DNA from 2 places in the Vibrio alginolyticus NBRC 15630 genome. Region 2 is predicted to be linked to the other one. Evidence: predicted binding sites of a transcription regulator. Region 2 holds the regulator's gene; the other holds the start of a gene.
The links. Region 2 encodes MetJ, which represses methionine synthesis genes. Its sites were predicted from a motif close to TTAGACNTNTANANGTCTAA; they were not measured.
Positions count from the first base shown of each region.

Region 1 (5,397 bases), 740 kb from region 2:
CTAACTAGCGTTAGAGATTTGCCCATTCCTGGTCTAAGTTTATTTGTTGATGTACTTGATAAATGCCAAGCGCATCCCCATATCAACACAGGCCAATTATTAGAGCATTGGCGAAACAGCCAAAATGAGACCCTTCTGTCTCGTCTCGCGAGTTGGGACATTCCACTCGATGAGGACAACCAAGAAGAAATCTTTTTAGACTCACTGGATAAAATTATTGCCCAGTGCGTAGAAAAACAAATTGAAAACCTGCAGGCCAAAGCAAGAAGTGTCGGTTTATCAGCCGAAGAGAAAAGGGAGCTGCTAGCACTTATGCTAGATTTAAAAGCGTAACCCTGTTTAATTAGTCAGCAACGATTTAATTTGTTATAGTAAGTGGTTTGCATTTCGCATACTGATTCCTTCACCAGATTACGAAGTTGGATACCGTCTATGGATCACAATCCGCAGTCACAGCTAAAGTCACTTGTTATTAAAGGCAAGGAACAAGGCTATCTGACCTACGCCGAAGTAAATGACCACCTACCTGCTGAAATCGTAGATTCAGAACAGGTAGAAGACATCATTCAGATGATCAACGACATGGGCATTAAGGTAGTAGAAACTGCTCCTGATGCTGATGATTTAGCACTGAACGATGACACAAATATTACCGATGAAGATGCAGCCGAAGCTGCAGCCGCTGCACTTTCTAGCGTAGAGAGTGAGATTGGTCGTACAACAGACCCAGTACGTATGTACATGCGTGAGATGGGTACTGTCGAACTTCTAACTCGCGAAGGCGAAATCGACATCGCAAAACGTATTGAAGAAGGTATTAACCAAGTTCAATCGTCTGTTGCTGAATACCCAGGCACAATTCCGTACATTCTTGAGCAATTTGACAAAGTTCAAGCTGAAGAACTACGTCTTACAGACCTAATTTCAGGTTTTGTAGATCCAGATGCTGACGACACCGCTGCACCAACGGCAACACACATCGGTTCTGAACTGACTGAATCTCAGTTAGAAGAAGAAGACGATGAAGACGTTGATGACGACGAAGATAGCGATGACGATTCAGATGATTCTGAAGAAGATGTAGGTATCGATCCTGAATTAGCGCTAGAGAAATTCAACCAACTACGCAGCACCTATCAAAATCTTCAATTAGCAATCAACGAGTACGGCTATAACAGCCCGAAAGCAACCGTTGCTAATGAAATGATGCTAGACGTATTCCGCGAGTTTCGTCTAACGCCTAAACAGTTTGATCACCTAGTGAATGAACTGCGTACTGCTATGGATCGCGTTCGTACACAAGAGCGTCTGATCATGAAGTCAGTGGTTGAATACGGCAAAATGCCGAAGAAATCATTCATCGCGCTGTTCACTGGTAATGAATCAAGTGAAGCTTGGCTGGATGAAGTTCTTGCTTCAGACAAGCCATACGCTGAAAAGATCAAACGTAACGAAGAAGAAATCCGTCGTTCAATCGCTAAGCTAAAAATGATTGAAGAAGAGACTTCTCTAAACGTACAGAACATTAAAGACATCAGCCGTCGTATGTCTATCGGTGAAGCAAAAGCTCGCCGTGCGAAGAAAGAGATGGTTGAAGCGAACTTGCGTCTTGTAATTTCTATCGCGAAGAAATACACCAACCGTGGCCTACAGTTCTTGGATCTGATCCAGGAAGGTAACATCGGTCTGATGAAAGCGGTAGATAAGTTCGAATATCGTCGTGGTTACAAGTTCTCGACTTACGCAACGTGGTGGATCCGTCAGGCAATCACTCGTTCAATCGCGGACCAAGCACGTACGATTCGTATCCCGGTACACATGATCGAAACGATCAACAAGCTAAACCGTATTTCTCGTCAAATGTTGCAAGAGATGGGTCGCGAGCCACTACCGGAAGAACTGGCAGAGCGCATGCAAATGCCAGAAGACAAGATTCGTAAAGTTCTAAAAATCGCTAAAGAGCCTATCTCAATGGAGACACCAATCGGTGACGACGAAGATTCGCATCTAGGTGATTTTATCGAAGATACAACGCTAGAACTTCCGCTAGATTCTGCAACAGCAACTAGCCTTAAAGTGGCAACAAAAGACGTGCTTGCAGGTCTAACGCCACGTGAAGCGAAAGTACTTCGTATGCGCTTTGGTATCGACATGAACACTGACCATACTCTAGAAGAAGTTGGTAAGCAGTTCGACGTTACTCGTGAGCGTATCCGTCAGATCGAAGCAAAAGCACTACGTAAACTTCGTCACCCAAGCCGCTCAGAGACTCTGCGCAGCTTCCTAGACGAATAATCGCAGCGCATACAAGCTTTTAGAAATCAAAAAAGGTGACTTTAGGTCACCTTTTTTATTATCTACTGTTCTAAGTGGATAAAAACTAAGCGCAATTGCCCTAGTTGGTATCTAGACACCTTGCAACGCTTCCCCTATAATCGTTGTCCTATTAAGGCCCCTTAGCTCAGTGGTTAGAGCAGTCGACTCATAATCGATTGGTCCGCAGTTCAAGTCTGCGAGGGGCCACCATATTTCGAAAGGCGTAGCAGGTTAATACCTACTACGCCTTTTTTGTATCTTATATCTTTGGGTACAGTTTCGGTTGCGGTAACTCGTCACTAACCTCGTAATAGCTTTTCTTCTTCCCCTCTTCTTTAACTATTATCTGGCTTTCTATACGAGCAATCGAAACAAAATGTCTGCTCGTAATTTAAACCATTGACCCTCAGACAACTTCTGATAGTATGGACATATAAACGTATGGACGTCTAAAACAAAAAATGGAGCTACAATGAAAAGTATTGGTCACTTAAAGAAACTAGCTTTGATTCTCACGACAGTAGTCGGCTTAAGCGCTTGTGGAGAAAAAGATGACTCTGTCATTAAAGTGGGCGCGACAGTTGGACCACATGCACAAGTAGTCGAGGCGGTAGCGAAGGAGGCAGCAAAGCAAGGTTTGAATGTCGAAGTCATTGAGTTTTCTGACTACGTGACACCTAATGCCGCTCTTAGCGATGGTAGCATCGATATTAATAGCTATCAGCACCAGCCATTTTTAGACAACTTCAACAGTAGCCATAACGCCCAATTAGTATCAATTGGTCAGTCCATTCTTATGCGTATGGGGCTTTATTCCAATAAGTATCGCTCACTGCAAGAGCTTCCAAACAATGCACGTATAGCGCTTCCAAATGACCCTACCAACGGTGGTCGTGGTCTGTTGCTACTCGCCGATGCAGGTTTAATTGAGCTGAAACAGGGTGTTGGCCATAAAGCCGCCCTAACTGATATCACAAAAAACGCAAAATCATTTGAATTTGTCGAGGTAGATGCCGCTCAGCTACCAAGAACATTAGATGATGTGGACGCGGCTGCGATTACAATGAACTACGTAATGTCTTCTGGTTTAGATCCGAAGAAACAAAGTATCTATCTTGAAGCAAAAGACGCCCCATTAGCAGTCATGGTCATCGCCACTCGTGACGCAGACAAAAATAATGAAGCGTATAAAAAGTTCGTTTCTATTTATCAATCTCAAGCGATTCGTGATTACCTCGATCGCACTTTCAAAGGCACAATCGAAGCAGCTTTTTAATCAATAAAGCAGCGAATATTTTGCTCCACGAATCAGATAGAAAAGAGGCTAATGTTTGCTCATAGCCTCTTCTTTTCATTACTCACTAAATCGACTCATTGTCGACTTTCAGCCTCTAACTTCATTGCCAAATAAGCTTGGTCAGCAGAAACCAATTCAGGACGGTTAATCAACTTCCAGAGGAAGTATGGTGGGATTAAAAATACGATGAAGTAGAGAGATTCATGGAAGAAAACATCGGCTATCGTTTGCTGATGCTCCCAAAGTGCCGTCAGTGCGAAGAGCTCTAACATCACGCCTAATACGCCAAAGACGACAGAGACAACAATCGCTAAACCCAGTAGTTCTCTAATAAAGTGCTTGTATGCCATGATACTAATTCCTTCTAGCAATAAGTCATACTAACTTACGCTCATAAGAAACAAGTGAGCTTGATTATTATCAAACTCACCTCATCACTGTTAAGAACTTAGTTTTATAAAAAAGTACTTGTATATAGCGTCATCGAAGACTGATTTCCCTATCACAGAGCATAGATACCTCTACAAATAGAAGGTGATGGAACGACCAACTATTGACTATATGAGCGCAACTTTAATCAGATAAGTAATATTGAACCGTCGATACCACTCGTACTTTCTTAATGTAAGGCGTGTTGCTGTCTCGGTCATAAATCGAGAACTGCCCTTGAGTTGCACGTTTGATCTTACCCAGTGAACTCTGTGAGTCTTTCGCAAATTTCTCAGCCACTTCACGCGCATTCTTAGTCGCTTCTTCGATCATGTCTGGCTTCACATCATTCAGCTTAGTAAAGCTGTACTCAACACGATTTGCATAAGGATCTTGGTTAAGCAAAACGCCTTGTTTTCCTAGCTCACCTATTTCATTGATTGCCGCTCGAACAACATCAACACTCTGGCTGTAAACCGTAACGGTTCGCGAGGCCAAATAACGATACTCAATGTCTTGCTCGCTCCCATATTGCTGTGCTTTTCTGTCAATGACCGCTGGGGAAGAAAGGGAAACGCTGGTTTCAGGAAGCCCTTTGGCACTTAGAAAGTCCAAAATCAAACGGGTTTGCTGGTCAATTTCATCAAACATGGCTCCCATATCATTACTCGCTAGAGTAAATTGAATCGGCCAAATCACCGTATCAGCAGGATACTCACGCTCCGACAAACCTTTTACTGTCACGACTCTTTCATAGGCTCGGTATTTCACCGCCGTCTGCTGCATAAAATAGCCAAGGATGCCAAGACCAAGTATCAAACTTAGCCCAATCCAAAGTGCTGCTTTATTGGAAACTCGTTCCATTATTTCCCCCTGATAAATATCAACTTAGCTTAATCTTTGTTCTAGATAAGATAGCCTATCTATTGTTTTAAGAGGGAGACATAACGCGAGTTTTGATTCATAGCACAGTGATATACCGTTTTCTTTAGTCAATAAAGCTTCATTGGTTTGTCACCAAAGGCTCATGCTTTTGCCTCTTAACTGTCATCTGTAATTTCTACTATCCAATCAGCAACTTGTACGCTGAGGTAAATATGGATAGTTCAACCCCTTTTCGTCTCCCTCGTAAAACGCCGTTTGGCATTGGTGAAAACGTTGCTGAATGGGCAACCGGTTTAAACCAGCTTGATAAGTTCTACGCTCAACGCCCCGTTAATGCCGATACCAAAACTTTTCTCCGCTTCACGTTGGATATTTTAGGTATCGATTATCGCATTGCTCATGGTTCACTCGACTCAGTGCCTAAACAAGGTGCTACCGTCATTGTGGCGAACCACCCGCTTGGTTGTGTG
Region 1 is NC_022349.1:2,750,807-2,756,203, reverse strand. Features, by position in the region: gene dnaG (DNA primase) at 1-333, shown strand, start outside; gene rpoD (RNA polymerase sigma factor RpoD) at 433-2,295, shown strand; tRNA gene N646_RS12720 (tRNA-Ile) at 2,451-2,526, shown strand; gene N646_RS12715 (MetQ/NlpA family ABC transporter substrate-binding protein) at 2,789-3,592, shown strand; gene N646_RS12710 (hypothetical protein) at 3,688-3,963, opposite strand; gene N646_RS12705 (SIMPL domain-containing protein) at 4,187-4,906, opposite strand; gene N646_RS12700 (lysophospholipid acyltransferase family protein) at 5,140-5,397, shown strand, end outside.
Region 1: the regulator MetJ is predicted to act here: its motif matches at 2,750-2,769, upstream of N646_RS12715 (MetQ/NlpA family ABC transporter substrate-binding protein).

Region 2 (5,397 bases):
GCCAGCTAATTGCTGTAAGTATGCAGTAATTATTTGCCTTACATTTTGACACCTTCTCATTTGCTTCTACATTTAAATGAAGCCAAAGAGGAGGGTTTTGTCATGAAAGGCGATCCAATCATCATTCAACATCTCAATAAAGTGCTCGGTAACGAGCTCGTCGCTATTAATCAGTATTTTCTTCATGCCCGAATGTATAAAGACTGGGGCTTAAAGCACCTAGCAGACAAGGAATATCACGAATCTATCGATGAGATGAAACATGCCGATCATCTAATTGAGCGTATTTTGTTCCTTGAAGGCTTACCGAACCTACAAGATTTAGGTAAGTTGATGATTGGTGAAGATACCAAGGAAATGCTCGAGTGTGACTTAAAGCTTGAAATGGCGGCTATTCCAGATTTAAAAGATGCGATTGCTTACGCTGAAGACATTCGAGATTATGTGTCTCGAGATTTATTCCAAGACATTCTTGAAGATGAAGAAGAACATGTTGATTGGCTAGAGACGCAACTTGGCTTGATTGAAATGTCTGGTATTGAGAATTATCTCCAAGCGCAATACGTGGACGAAGAGTAACGATACTATCTAAGTTTGCATACTCCAATAATAGTAATAAGAAAGAGCACCTGACTCGAAAATCGGGTGCTTAACCCCGTTATCTGGTCTAATCTCTTTTATTATCGGCTTTTTAAGGATATTGCTCGCAATCTTGCCTATGAAGTTTGATTTCTATCCGATAGAATTTATGCCCCCTTACCTAAAAATAAAAAAGAGAAACGTCCATGTCTGAAGACAACCACCAAGCAGCCACTCCAGAAGAAGAACATCGCCAAAAAGCATTGGATTACCATGCTTATCCAACTCCAGGAAAGATTGCTGTCGAACTGACAAAGCCTGCGGAAACGGCGGGTGATCTTGCCCTTGCATACAGCCCAGGAGTTGCAGAGCCAGTGCGTGAAATCGCACAAAACCCGGATAACGTGTACAAGTACACTGCAAAAGGGAACATGGTTGCTGTTATTTCTAACGGTACCGCTATTCTAGGTCTAGGTAACCTAGGTCCACTTGCATCTAAGCCAGTGATGGAAGGTAAAGCGTTACTGTTTAAGCGTTTTGCAGGTCTTGACTCTATTGATATTGAAGTTAAGCACCGCACGATCGATGAATTTGTTGATACTGTTGCGAGCATTGCAGACACTTTTGGCGGTATTAACCTTGAAGATATTAAAGCACCAGACTGTTTTGAGATTGAAAAGCGTCTGATTGAACGTTGTGATGTACCAGTATTCCACGATGATCAACATGGTACTGCTATTGTAACGGCAGCGGGTATGCTGAATGCAATCGAACTTCAAGGTAAGAAACTTGAAGATTCAACAATTGTTTGTCTTGGCGCTGGCGCTGCCGCTGTAGCGTGTATGGAGCTTCTGATCAAATGCGGCGCAATGCGCGAAAAAATCTACATGCTAGATCGCAAAGGTGTGATTCACACTCGTCGTGATGATCTTAATGAATATAAGCAGCTATTTGCGAACAATACAGATAAGCGCACACTAGAAGACGTGATTGAAGGTGCAGATCTGTTCCTAGGTGTATCTGGTCCAAACCTATTGCCAGCGGAAGCGTTGAAGTTGATGGCAGATAAGCCAATCGTATTCGCATGTTCTAACCCGGATCCTGAAATCAAGCCGGAACTTGCTCACGCAGTTCGTGATGACTTGATCATGGGTACTGGCCGTAGTGATTATCCTAACCAAGTTAACAACGTATTGTGTTTCCCATTTATTTTCCGCGGTGCTCTTGATGTGCGTGCAAGTGAAATCAATGATGAAATGAAACTTGCAGCCGTTGAGGCGATTCGTGAGCTAGCAAAAGAGCCTGTACCTGAAGCCGTATTGAAGGCTGCAGGTGTTGATAAGCTAGAGTTTGGTGCGGACTATATTATTCCAAAACCAATGGATTCACGTTTGCTACCACGTGTTGCAAAAGCGGTTGCTCAGGCGGCGGTTAATTCAGGTGTAGCTCGTATCGAGATGCCTGAAAACTACATGGCAGAGTAATATATCTTTCAGATGTGATACACAAAAAATGGGACGCTATTGCGTCCCATTTTTTATGTCATTCATTTGGCTCGAGGCAAGAGTTATTACCTGAAACCTCTTATCAGGCTTTTTTATTCTTCGTCGAATGACTCAAATTCGATGCCCATTTCCGTCATCAGCGCTTTTACTTCTGTTGGAATATCATCAGGACGGTCTTTACGAAGGTCTTCATCTGTCGGAAGTGGCTGACCTGTGTACGCGTGCAAAAATGCCTCGCATAGCAATTCGCTATTGGTTGCATGGCGTAAGTTATTGATCTGACGGCGAGTACGCTCATCAGTTAGCACCTTTAAAACTTTTAGCGGGATAGAGACGGTAATTTTTTTTACTTGTTCGCTTTTTTTGCCGTGCTCTGCATATGGGCTAATGTATTCGCCATTCCAGTCAGCCATTGCACACCTTCATTTATGTAATCGGTTAAAAATAATTTAGGTGCTGATTTTAGCTGCATTTACCGCCATAAGCAAAGACATATAGACGTCTAGAAGTGTTGACGTCTCATTTTTTGACGAGTAAAGTGAACATAACAGCAAAGGAAGCGTGTTGATCACTTTATGTTACTCATTAGATATAGCGCATTCCTATTTAGAAGTCATTACCCGTGAAAGGATACACCCATGAGCACTCGCAAACCTGCGACCATTGCAGTACGCACTGGTATTGAATCAGACAGCCAATATCATGCTGTCGTTCCACCTATTTATCTTTCCACTAACTATGGTTTTCCTGCTTTTGGTGAAGTGCCCAAGTATGATTACACACGATCTGGTAATCCAAACCGCGGACTGTTGGAAAGTGCACTATCTGAACTTGAGTCTGGAAAAGGAGCGGTTGTTACTAACTGCGGTACGTCGGCATTAAATTTATGGGTTTCCGCTTTTCTCGGCCCAGATGATCTCATTATTGCTCCTCACGATTGTTATGGCGGCACCTATCGTCTTTTTAATACCCGAGCTAGCAAAGGCGATTTTAAGGTTCAGTTTGTCGATCAATCAGACGAACAGGCTTTAGATGCTGCATTGGCACAAAAACCAAAACTCATTTTGCTAGAAACTCCGTCAAACCCTCTGGTTCGCGTAGTGGATATTGCAGCTACCTGTGAAAAAGCGAAACAAGTCGGCGCGTTAGTTGCGGTGGACAATACCTTTTTGACACCCGTGTACCAAAAACCTTTAGAGCTAGGTGCGGATTTTGTTATCCACTCCACAACAAAGTACATCAACGGTCATTCGGACGTAATTGGTGGGGTAATCATCACCAACACAGAAGCGCATGCAGAAGAGCTTGCATGGTGGGGCAATTGTATTGGTGCAACGGGCACACCTTTCGATAGTTACATGACACTGCGAGGTATTCGTACGCTTGGTGCTCGTATGAAAGTACATGAAGAGAGCTCACAGCAGGTACTGGCTTACCTACAAAAACAAGCGTTAGTTAAAACTATCTATCATCCAAGCCTGCCGGAACATCCAGGTCATGACATCGCTAAAAAGCAGCAAACGGGCTTTGGCTCTATGTTGAGTTTTGAGTTTGCTGGTTCGTTTGAGCAGTTAAAGGTGTTTGTGAAAGAGCTCCAACTGTTTTCATTAGCTGAATCATTAGGTGGTGTAGAAAGTTTGATTTGCCACCCAGCATCCATGACGCACCGTGCAATGGGTGAGGAGGCGCTGGCGGAGGCTGGGGTCTCTCATCAACTATTGCGTTTGTCTGTCGGTTTGGAAGATGCACAAGACCTCATCACAGATTTAGAACAAGCGTTCGCTAAAGCTACCCAGTAATAGGAGACGATAACAATGACTGTACAACGTCAGCTGCATAAGTTTGGTGGCAGTAGCTTAGCAAACCCAGAATGCTACTTACGCGTTGTGGGTATTCTCAAGGAGTATTCGACAGAAAATGATCTTGTGGTCGTCTCTGCTGCAGGAAAAACCACTAACCGCTTGATTGAGTTTTTGGAAGGGTTAAGTAAAGATGGCCGAATTGCGCATGAAGCGCTTCAAAGCTTGAGACAGTTCCAAACTGAGCTAATAGAAAGCTTGTTGGAGAGTGAAGCAAAAGAAGAGCTGTTAGCTTTATTACATGATGAGTTCAGTACTCTCTCGGAGCTGACTGCACCACTCACTAATGCGCAAAAAGCCGCGGTACTGGGGCACGGAGAAGTATGGTCTGCTCGCCTATTGGCCGCGTTATTATCTCAACGTTCTATCCCTGCGGTTGCACAAGATGCACGAGCGTTTTTACGTGCAGAAGCGGGAACTCAACCAGAGGTTGATCGCGCTCGTTCATACCCTTTAATTAAAGAGATCCTCGCGCAGCATAACCATAAACGAGTGGTAATTACTGGCTTTATGGCTCAGAACGAGGCAGGAGAAACCATTCTACTTGGTCGTAACGGCTCTGACTATTCTGCAACGGTCATAGGCGCGCTTGCTGAAGTCAGTACTGTCACGATTTGGAGTGATGTTGCTGGTGTCTATAGTGCCGATCCACGTTTGGTGTCTGATGCTTGTTTATTACCGTTACTTCGATTGGATGAAGCCAGTGAACTTGCTCGCTTAGCTGCCCCAGTGCTACACAGTCGTACGCTTCAGCCTGTGGCGCAAAGTACCATGGACCTTAATCTCAAGTGTAGCTATCTGCCAGAGTCGGGTTCTACTCGTATTGAGCGTGTATTGGCATCTGGTCGTGGCGCTAAAATTATTACTTCACTGGATGATGTTTTATTGGTGCAGTTGTCTTTCATGCATGGGCACGACTTCGAAAAAACACAGAGTGATGTATTACAAGCGTTGCAGCGCGCGCAATTAGAGCCATTGGCATTTGAAGCTCAATCCGATCAGCATACGCTACGCTTGGCTTACACCGCAGAAATCGCCGGTGGTGCATTGAAACACTTGCAAGAGCTTGCGGTAGAGGCAGAAATTAAGCTAAAAGAAGGTTACTCGCTCTTAGCTGCGGTAGGTGCAGGCGTTACGAAAAACGCCAATCATTGCTTTGGCTTTTATCAAAAGCTAAAGCACTCTCCGGTAGAATTTATCTCTGAAACAGACTCAGGGCTGAGCCTAGTCGCTGTTTTGCGCCGTACTGATACCGAGGCGTTGGTTCAAACGATTCATAGCCAGTTGTTCCAAGCGCAAAAACGCGTGGCAGTGGCTTTATGTGGCAAGGGTAATATTGGTTCTAGTTGGTTAAATTTATTTGCGACGCAAAAAAGTGAGCTCGAAAAACGTCATGGTATGAGCTTTGATCTTGTCGCGGTTGTGGATAGCCAAACCTATTGGTTCGATGAGCA
Region 2 is NC_022349.1:2,008,702-2,014,098, reverse strand. Features, by position in the region: gene N646_RS09185 ((2Fe-2S)-binding protein) at 1-9, shown strand, start outside; gene bfr (bacterioferritin) at 103-579, shown strand; gene N646_RS09175 (malic enzyme-like NAD(P)-binding protein) at 786-2,063, shown strand; gene metJ (met regulon transcriptional regulator MetJ) at 2,177-2,497, opposite strand; gene N646_RS09165 (O-succinylhomoserine (thiol)-lyase) at 2,723-3,883, shown strand; gene N646_RS09160 (bifunctional aspartate kinase/homoserine dehydrogenase II) at 3,899-5,397, shown strand, end outside.